DNA from 3 places in the Streptomyces sp. NPDC088794 genome. Region 1 is predicted to be linked to each of the others. Evidence: riboswitches for the same ligand, from Rfam matches in the RefSeq annotation. Region 1 holds a riboswitch; each other region holds the start of a gene.
What was found. Region 1 has a riboswitch for thiamine pyrophosphate ahead of thiC (phosphomethylpyrimidine synthase ThiC). Riboswitches for the same ligand answer to the same signal wherever they lie in the genome.

Region 1 (3,270 bases):
TGCAGCTCCCAGACCGCCGAGGTCTGGGTGACCGTCACGTCGTCGAGGACACCGAGCGAGCCGATGATGACGCCCGCGAGCAGCAGACCGCTCATGTCGATCGACGGATACAGGCCATGGATCAGACCCGTGTTGTCGTCGGTGTTGCCGGTGAGCGCGGCCCAGCCGATGAACTGCGAGCCCAGGACGCCGATCAGCACCAGTGAGATCAGCGTGCCCAGCACCGCCACGGACGTTCGGGCGGACAGGCCGTGACACATGTACAGGGCGATCAGCATGATGGCGCTGGACCCGATCACCGCCACGAGCAGCGGGTTCGAGCCCTGGAGGATCGCGGGCAGGATGAAGAAGTTCAGGATCATGAAGCTGATCGCCAGGGCGACCAGGGCCATGATGCCGCGCAGTCGGCCCACCACCACGACGGCGAGCGCGAAGATGCCGGCCAGCACGCCCATCGGGATCCGGCGGTTCACGTCGGTGACCGAGTACTGGAGGTCCTTGGGCGCCGAGGGCTCGTAGGCGACGACGACCTTCTCGCCCTTGTGCAACTGGCGTGACTGGTCCGGCTGCACGATCTCGGTGAACGTACGGCCCGTGTCCTTGCCGGTGTCGACGCGGATGGTCGCCTTCTTGCAGGTGCCGTTCTCCTCCTGCTGGGCGGAGCTGCCCTCGGCGGTGGAGGTGTCACCGGTCGACGAGCCGGACGAGGCGTTCACCGACTTGCAGCTCAGGCTCTGCATCTTGGTGACCGTCGCCTGCTGGGTCTGCCGGTCGAAGCCGACGCCGGTGCGCTCGTGCGCCGGGGCGCCGCCGGGCCACAGCACCACGAGCCCGACCACCACGGCGGCGGTGAACGGGATCAGGATCGCGGCGATGACCTTGCGCAGGTGCTTGGAGACGGGGGCCGCGGGGCCGTGGCTGTGACTGTGCCCGTGACCACCGCCGGAGCCGGAGCCGGGCCCATGCCCATCGCCGGGATCGGGCCCGTGCCCGTGTCCGTCGCCTGGATCCTGGCCGTGACTGCGGCCGTGGTCGTCTCCGGCGCCTTGCCCCTGCCCGAGACCGTGACCGTGCCCGCCGCCCGGGTGAGGTCTCTGATCGTGCCCGCCACCCGAAGAGGGCCGCTGACCGCGCCCACCACCCGAGTTGGGCCCCTGACCAGGCTTCCCGCCGAAGTCGCCGCCGGTGCCTTCACCGAGGCCGCCGGCGGAATTGCCGTCGAAACCACCACCGTATCCACGGCCGTTGGTGCCCTCGCTGTACCCCCGCCCGGGGCCACCGCCGGGGCCATGACCGGGGCCCGGGCCGCGGCGCGGGTCCGGTGGCGGGTATGGAGGCTGATTCGTGGTGGTCACCGCCCGATCATCGCAAGAACGAAAGAGGCCCTCTGTTCACCGCGCCCGAATTGACGCTAGCGTGGAGGCACCTTTGCACACGCGGGAGCTCGGAGCACCGGGCTGAGAGGGCGCTGACCTTCGTCCCAGCGATGTTTCACGTGGAACGTCAGTCGACGGAATTCGAGTCGAGTGATGTTTCACACGAAGCGTCGACAGACGGAAGCCGCTGCGTCGACCGCTGAACCTGTTACCGGGTAATGCCGGCGTAGGGAGTAGGTCTCATGACCATCAAGGACGCAAGCACGCCTGTCTCCAGCCAGGACGAACCGCCCGTTCAGGGCCAAAAGTCCACGGAGACCGGGAAGTCCATCGGCTGGCACAAGGGGTACGTCGAGGGCTCGCGCCCCGATCTGCGCGTGCCGGTCCGTCAGGTGCACCTCACCAACGGGCAGTCGGTCACCCTGTACGACACCTCCGGCCCGTACACCGATCCGCTCGTCGACACCGACGTGCGCCGGGGACTGGCGCCACTGCGGGAGAACTGGGTCATCGCGCGCGGTGACACCGAGGAGTACGCGGGTCGTCCCGTCCGTCCCGAGGACGACGGGATCAAGCACACCTCGCCGCGGGGCGGTCTGCGCAACCTCGACGCGGTCTTCCCCGGGCGACCGCGCCAGCCGCGCCGCAGCCGGGACGGCAGCGCGGTCACGCAGCTCGCCTACGCGCGACGGGGCGAGATCACACCCGAGATGGAGTACGTGGCCATCCGGGAGCAGGTCGAGCCCGAGGTGGTCCGCGAGGAGATCGCGGCGGGCCGTGCGGTGCTGCCGGCCAACGTCAATCACCCGGAGATCGAGCCGATGATCATCGGCAAGCGGTTCCTGGTGAAGGTCAACGCCAACATCGGCAACTCCGCGGTCACTTCCTCGATCGAGGAGGAGGTCGAGAAGATGACCTGGGCGACCCGCTGGGGCGCCGACACGGTCATGGACCTGTCCACCGGCCGCAACATCCACACCACCCGCGAGTGGGTGCTGCGCAACTCCCCCGTCCCCATCGGTACGGTGCCGCTCTACCAGGCGCTGGAGAAGGTCGACGGCCGGGCCGAGGAGCTGACCTGGGAGATCTACAAGGACACGGTCGTCGAGCAGGCCGAGCAGGGCGTGGACTACATGACGGTCCACGCGGGCGTGCGCCTCCCGTTCGTCCCGCTGACCGCCAACCGCAAGACCGGCATCGTCTCGCGCGGCGGCTCGATCATGGCCGCGTGGTGCCTGGCACACCACAAGGAGTCGTTCCTCTACGAGAACTTCGAGGAACTATGCGAGATCCTCGCCGCGTACGACGTCACGTACTCGCTGGGCGACGGCCTGCGGCCCGGCTCGATCGCGGACGCCAACGACGAGGCGCAGTTCGCCGAGTTGAGGACGCTCGGGGAACTCAACACGATCGCCAAGCGTTTCAACGTACAGACCATGATCGAGGGCCCGGGACACGTCCCGATGCACAAGATCAAGGAGAACATCGACCTTCAGCAGGAGATCTGCGATGAAGCTCCGTTCTATACGCTCGGCCCGCTGACCACGGACGTCGCGCCCGCGTACGACCACATCACCTCCGGTATCGGTGCGGCGATGATCGCCTGGTGGGGGACGGCGATGCTCTGCTACGTCACGCCCAAGGAGCATCTCGGTCTGCCCAACCGTGACGACGTCAAGACCGGCGTCATCACCTACAAGATCGCCGCCCATGCCGCCGACGTCGCCAAGGGACACCCCGGCGCGCAGGACTGGGACGACGCGCTGTCCGACGCCCGGTTCGAGTTCCGGTGGGAGGACCAGTTCAACCTCGCCCTGGACCCGGTCACCGCGCGGGAGTTCCACGACGAGACGCTGCCGGCGGAGCCTGCCAAGACGGCCCACTTCTGCTCGAT
Region 2 (3,270 bases), on a different contig from region 1:
GCAGCGGCGAGGCGCCGAGCATCCGGGCGGCTTCCTCCTGCCGCGGGTCCAGCTGCGCCCACAGGCCGCCCACGGTCCGTACGACGACCGCGTAGTTGAAGAAGACGTGCGCGAGCAGGATGGCCCAGACGGTGGTGTCCAGGCGTACGCCCCACAGCTCGTCGAGGAGTCCCCCGCGCCCGACCAGCGCCAGGAACGCCGTGCCGACGACGACCGTCGGCAGCACGAAGGGGACGGTGACGACCGCGCGCAGGACGTGTCTGCCGGGGAAGTCGTAGCGGGCGAAGACATAGGCGCCGGGCAGGGCGATCGCCAGCGTGAGCGCGGTGGAGGCGAGCGCCTGCCAGGTGGTGAACCACAGCACGTGCCGGATGTCGGACTGCCCGAGGACGTCCACGATCCGCCCGAAGTGCCACACCCCGTCGACCTTGAGGCCGCGCGCGACGATCGCGGCGACCGGCCAGGCGAAGAAGACGCCGAAGAACGCGACGGGCAGGGCCATGAGCCCGAGCCGCGCCGCGTTCCCTGTACGGCTCGTGCGAACCGCCGGGCCGGCTACATCGGTTACTTCAGTACGAGTGAGGTCCACGACTTGACCCACTGGTCGCGGTCGGCGGCGATCTTGTCGGGGGCCACGGTCTCGGGATCCTCGGCTGCGGGCCCGTACTTCGTGAACTCGGCGGGCACGGTCGCCCCCTTGAGCACCGGGTAGACGAACATGTTCAGCGGCATGTCCTCCTGGAACTCCTTGGAGACCAGGAAGTCGATGAGCGCCTTGCCGCCCGCGGTGTTCTTCGCGTTGCTGAGCAGGCCCGCGAACTCGATCTGCCGGAAGCAGGTGCCCGTCGCGACGCCGGTCGGCGCGGTCGTCGGCTTCGGGTCGGCGTAGATCACCTCGGCGGGCGGCGAGGAGGCGTACGACACGACGAGCGGCCGGTCGGCCTTGGCCTTCTTGCCGCCGGCGGACCCGGAGAACTCCTCGTTGTAGGCCTGCTCCCAGCCGTCGACGACCTTCACGCCGTTGGCCTTGAGCTTCTTCCAGTAGCCCTCCCACCCGTCGTCGCCGTACTTCGCGGCGGTCCCGAGCAGGAAGCCGAGGCCGGGCGAGGAGGTCGCCGCGTTCTCGGTGACGAGGAGGTTCTTGTAGGCGGGCTTGATCAGATCGTCGAAGGAGGCGGGCGGGGCCAGCTTGTGGTCGGCGAAGTACTTCTTGTCGTAGTTGACGCAGATGTCGCCGTAGTCGACGGGCGTGACCCGGTGCTTGCCGGCGTCGAGCTGGTACGCGGTGTCGACCTGGCCGAGCCCCTCGGCCTCGTACGGCTGGAACAGCCCGTTGTCGAGCGCCCGGGACAGCAGGGTGTTGTCGACGCCGAAGAAGACATCGCCCTGCGGGTTGTCCTTGGTGAGGATGGCCTTGTTGACGGCCTGCCCGGCGTCGCCGTCCTTGAGGACCCGCACCTTGTACCCGGACTTCTTCTCGAAGTCCTGGAGCACGCTCTTGGAGACGGCCCACGAGTCGTGGCTGACGAGCGTGACGGTCTTGGAGTCGGCGGACGAGCCGCTGCCGCCGTCGGACGACCCGCACGCGCAGAGCGTGCCGAGACCGAGGCAGACGACGGCAGCCCAATACTTCTTGGTGTTCACAGTGATGACCGAACTTCCTACCCAGAATGACCTGGGCGAGGTTCAGAGGGTCTGCGGCCCGGTTGCCGCACTCTCAGCGCTGTCGCGCTCCCCTGTCGGATATGAAGATGTACGTACGGAGTAAAGATTACCGCTCGGTGGCCGCGAGCTGGCCACAGGCCCCGTCGATCTCCTGACCACGGGTGTCCCGGACGGTGACCGGCACCCCGTGCGCCGCGATGGCCTCGACGAACGCCTTCTCGTCCTCGGGCCGGGACGCGGTCCACTTCGAGCCCGGGGTCGGGTTCAGCGGAATCAGGTTGACGTGCACGGGCTTGCCCCGGAGCAGTCGGCCCAGCCGGTCCCCGCGCCACGCCTGGTCGTTGATGTCCCGGATGAGCGCGTACTCGATCGACAGCCGGCGCCCGCTCCTCTGCACGTACTCGAACCCGGCGTCGAGGACCTCGCGCACCTTCCACCGCGTGTTCACGGGGACGAGGGTGTCGCGCAACTCGTCGTCGGGCGCGTGCAGCGAGATCGCGAGCCGGCACTTGAAGCCCTCGTCGGCGAACCGGTGGATGGCGGGCACCAGGCCGACCGTCGACACGGTGATCCCGCGCTGCGACAGCCCGAGCCCGTCGGGGGCGGGGTCGGTGAGCGCGCGAATGGACTGCACGACCCGCTTGTAGTTGGCGAGCGGCTCGCCCATCCCCATGAAGACGATGTTGGACAGCCGCGCGGGCCCGCCCGGCACGTCCCCGTCCCGCAGCGCCCGCATCCCGTCCACGATCTGGTGGACGATCTCGGCGCTGGACAGATTCCGGTCGAGCCCCGCCTGCCCGGTGGCGCAGAACGGACAGTTCATCCCGCACCCGGCCTGCGAGCTGATGCACATGGTCACCCGGTCCGGGTACCGCATCAGCACCGACTCGACGAGCGTCCCGTCGAACAGCCGCCACAGCGTCTTACGGGTGGTGCCCTCGTCGGTCGACAGATGCCGTACGACGGTCATCAGCTCGGGCAGCAGCGCGTCGCGCAGCTTCTCCCGCGAGCCGGCCGGGATGTCGGTCCACTCGGCCGGGTCGTGCGCGTACCGCGCGAAGTAGTGCTGCGAGAGCTGCTTGGCACGAAACGGCTTCTCCCCGACCTCGGCCACGGCGTCCTTGCGCTCGGCGGGAGTGAGATCGGCGAGATGCCGCGGCGGCTTCTTGGCTCCGCGCGGGGCTACGAAAGTGAGTTCTCCGGGTGCAGGCATAACCCGTCCAGTGTCGCAGATCCCCCGGTGTAGCCCACTCCACTGTGGATACGGGTACGTACGCCATCGTCCCGGCACCCCTCGCCCCGGAATCGTGGACCCCACAGAGCAGCACCCACGCCATCCACGAGGGGACCGTCATGGCCGCCGACCTCCGACGCCGACGCCGTTTCACCACCATCGCCACCGCCGTGGCAGCCGTCGCCCTGACCGCCGGGCTCGCCACCGGGTGCGACCCCGACGACCCCGACTCCATCGACGACTCGCTGGACTGTGCGCGCGGCTACGACGACTTCGTCGACAGCCTCAGGGCGATCCATGAGGCGCCCGACTCCGAGAAGCTCGACGAGATCGAGGTCAGGACCGATGACAGCAAGGTCGGGAAGGCCGTG
Region 3 (3,270 bases), on a different contig from region 1:
CACACGCGTCACCTCGACGCCGAACTGCTCGGCGATGTCGGGGAGCGTGAGCCACGCGGGGACGAGAGCATCGATCTTTGCGTCAATCTCGGTCACGACGACAAGCCTGCCATCCCGGACTGACAGTCGGAAGCCAGGCGCCTCCCACCTGCGGTTTTCCAACGGCCTCGGGCCGGCCCGGCTCCAGAACGGCGCGGCTCCGGACCGGCACGACCTCCACGACCTCGGACCGACACGGTCTCAGACCAGCGCGGCCTTCAACGGGCGCCCCGCGTCCGCGAGCAGCTCCGGGTCCATGACGGCCCCCGCCTCGATCAGCCGCCGCCCCTGCGCCAGGTCCCGCGGCCGGCCCACCGCGAGCAGGGCGACCAGGCGGTTCTCGCGCAGCCAGCACACCGACCAGGCGGGTCCTGACGGGTCGCCGCGCCACAGCAGCGTGTCGGCCGACGGGTGGTGGCCGGCGTACTGCACGAAGCGGCCGAACTGCTCCGACCAGAAGTACGGGACGGGGTCGTAGACCACGGGCGCCTCGCCCACGATGTTCGCGGCGACCGTGCGCGGGCCCTGGAGGGCGTTGTCCCAGTGGTGGACCAGCAGGCGCTCGCCGTACCGCCCCGAGGGGAAGGACGCGCAGTCGCCGACCGCGTAGACGTCCGGTGTCGAGGTGCGCAGCCGGTCGTCGGCGAGGATCTCGCGGTGGGCGCCGAGGGCGATGCCGGAGCCGGTGAGCCAGCCGGTGGCGGGGCGGGCGCCGATGCCGACGACGACCGCGCCGGCGGGCAGCCGGGAGCCGTCGGAGAGGACCACTTCGCCGGGCTCGACGCGCTCCACGCGTGCGTGCGTACGCAGCGTGACGCCCGCGTCGGCGTACCAGGCGGCCATCGGCGCGGCGACCTCGGCGGGCAGCGCGCCCGCGAGCGGCCGGTCGGCGGCCTCGACGACGGTCACCGCGCAGCCCGCCTCGCGCGCGGCGGTGGCGAACTCCGCGCCGATCCAGCCCGCGCCGACGACCACGATGTCGTGCTGCCGGGCGAGCACCGGGCGCAGCCGCTCGGCGTCGTCCAGGGTGCGCAGCAGATGCACGCCGGGCACGCCGTCGGTGCCGGGCAGCCGGATCGGTTCGGCGCCGGTGGCCAGGACCAGGACGTCGTACGGGACCGGGCCGGCCTCGGTGTCGAGTTCCCGGTCGGCGGGGCGGACGCCCAGCACCTCGCGGCCCAGGCGCAGTTCGATGCCGAGCGCCTCGAAGTCGACGTCGAAGGCGGAGCCCTCGGCCTTGCCCAGCAGGACGGCCTTGGACAGCGGTGGCCGGTCGTAGGGCTGATGGGGTTCGGCGCCGAGGAGGGTGACATCGCCGGTGAAGCCCTGTTCCCTGAGGGCGACCGCGGTCTGCACCCCGGCCATGCCCGCGCCGACGACGACCACGCGCCGCTTCGGTGCCGTGTTCTCGTCCCGCGTCTGCTCGCTCACCTGATCACCATAGACACCTGACAAATCGTCAGTCAGTGGTCGTGTTCAGTGACCTGCTCCACAACGCTCGTCCCGGTGCCGGCCGCCGACTCCCATTCCCAGGTCTCCTCAAGGCGCACGCGCCCGTCCGGCAGCTCCACGACGGTCGACACGCAGTGCCCCGAGGCCGTCGTCCCGTCGGTCCTCAACTGCACATACCGGAAGTCCAGCCGGTCACCTGCCCGAGTGCCCACGAGGTGTCCGCGCGCGACGTCGCCGCCCGCGTACTCGGCCCAGATCTCGCCGTCCTTCTCGTGGTAGGCGAACCGGGTGCGGGTACCCACCTGACCTGCGGCCTGGTCGGCGACGGGGGCGAGGACGAGGCCGTCCAGCGAGCGGGCCATGGCGGAAGGCTCCCTTACAGAGGCGCGGAATCAAGGGCTAGGCTGGCCAACGTACAAGCACTCGCGGGAGCCCGGACGCACCGGGCTGAGAGGGAGGCTGGCGGCCTCCGACCGTACGAACCTGATCCGGGTCATGCCGGCGAAGGGAGGGGCTGGACGCCCATGTCGTCACGTACGTCAGACGTCCTCGTCATCGGGGGCGGAATCATCGGCCTGGTCACGGCGTGGCGGGCCGCGCAGCGCGGCTTCGCGACGGCCGTCGTGGATCCCGAACCGGGCGGCGGGGCCGCCCAGGTGGCCGCCGGCATGCTGGCCGCCGTCACGGAGCTGCACTACGGCGAGCAGACCCTGCTCGGCCTGAACCTCGCCTCGGCGCGCCGCTACCCCGACTTCGCCGCCGAGCTGACCGACCTCACCGGCCAGGACCTCGGCTACCGCCGCTGTGGCACGCTCGCCGTCGCGCTGGACGCCGACGACCGCGCCCACCTGCGCGAACTGCACGCACTGCAACGGCAGTCGGGCCTGGAGTCGGAGTGGCTGTCCGGGCGGGACTGCCGGCGCCTGGAGCCGATGCTCGCGCCGGGCGTGCGCGGCGGTCTCCGCGTCGACGGCGACCACCAGATCGACCCGCGCCGCCTGGCACGCGCGCTGGTGACTGCCTGCGAGCGGGCCGGGGTGACCTTCCACCGCACCTGGACCGAGCGCCTCCGGGTCGTCCGGGACCGGGCCGCCGGGGTCACCACCGCGGACGGCACCGAACTGGACGCGGACCAGGTCGTGCTGGCCGCCGGCAGCCTCAGCGGGCGGCTCGCGGGGGTGCCGGACGAGGTGCTGCCGCCGGTGCGGCCGGTGAAGGGCCAGGTGCTGCGGCTCACCGTGCCGCAGCGCTACGCGCCCTTCCTGAGCCGTACCGTCCGCGCGATGGTCCGCGGCAGCCAGGTCTACCTGGTGCCGCGCGAGAACGGCGAGCTGGTCGTCGGCGCCACCAGCGAGGAGCTGGGCTGGGACACCACGGTCACCGCGGGCGGGGTGTACGAGCTGCTGCGGGACGCGCACGAGCTGGTCCCCGGCATCACCGAGCTGCCGCTGACGGAGACCCGCGCGGGGCTGCGCCCCGGCTCCCCCGACAACGCCCCGCTGCTCGGCCCGACCGCCCTTGCCGGGCTGCTGCTGGCCACCGGGCACTACCGCAACGGCGTGCTGCTGACCCCGGTCACCGGCGACGCCCTGGCGCACGCCCTCGCCACCGGTGAACTCCCGGACGAGGCCCGCCCCTTCACCCCGAAGCGTTTCGCGCTCCTGGAGCAGCCCGTATGAACATCTCCGTCAACGGGGAGCCCCGGGAGTTCGCTCCCGGCACGGCTCTCGACACCGTCGTACGCGCCCTCACCCCGGCCCCTTCGGGAGTGGCCGCCGC

Region 2: it holds a riboswitch for thiamine pyrophosphate, as region 1 does, so the genes downstream of both, ACIP6U_RS27300 (thiamine ABC transporter substrate binding subunit) here and thiC (phosphomethylpyrimidine synthase ThiC) in region 1, are expected to answer to the same signal.
Region 3: it holds a riboswitch for thiamine pyrophosphate, as region 1 does, so the genes downstream of both, thiO (glycine oxidase ThiO) here and thiC (phosphomethylpyrimidine synthase ThiC) in region 1, are expected to answer to the same signal.

What each region holds. Positions count from the first base shown of each region.
Region 1 is NZ_JBIVKB010000007.1:221,315-224,584, reverse strand. It holds gene ACIP6U_RS21670 (YibE/F family protein) at 1-1,355, opposite strand, end outside; TPP riboswitch at 1,427-1,626, shown strand; gene thiC (phosphomethylpyrimidine synthase ThiC) at 1,619-3,270, shown strand, end outside.
Region 2 is NZ_JBIVKB010000010.1:240,478-243,747, reverse strand. It holds gene ACIP6U_RS27305 (ABC transporter permease) at 1-502, opposite strand, end outside; gene ACIP6U_RS27300 (thiamine ABC transporter substrate binding subunit) at 565-1,644, opposite strand; TPP riboswitch at 1,641-1,748, opposite strand; gene rlmN (23S rRNA (adenine(2503)-C(2))-methyltransferase RlmN) at 1,772-2,878, opposite strand; gene ACIP6U_RS27290 (hypothetical protein) at 3,019-3,270, shown strand, end outside.
Region 3 is NZ_JBIVKB010000017.1:225,640-228,909, forward strand. It holds gene ACIP6U_RS38650 (Rv2175c family DNA-binding protein) at 1-96, opposite strand, end outside; gene ACIP6U_RS38655 (NAD(P)/FAD-dependent oxidoreductase) at 241-1,470, opposite strand; gene ACIP6U_RS38660 (hypothetical protein) at 1,503-1,853, opposite strand; TPP riboswitch at 1,907-2,018, shown strand; gene thiO (glycine oxidase ThiO) at 2,016-3,170, shown strand; gene thiS (sulfur carrier protein ThiS) at 3,167-3,270, shown strand, end outside.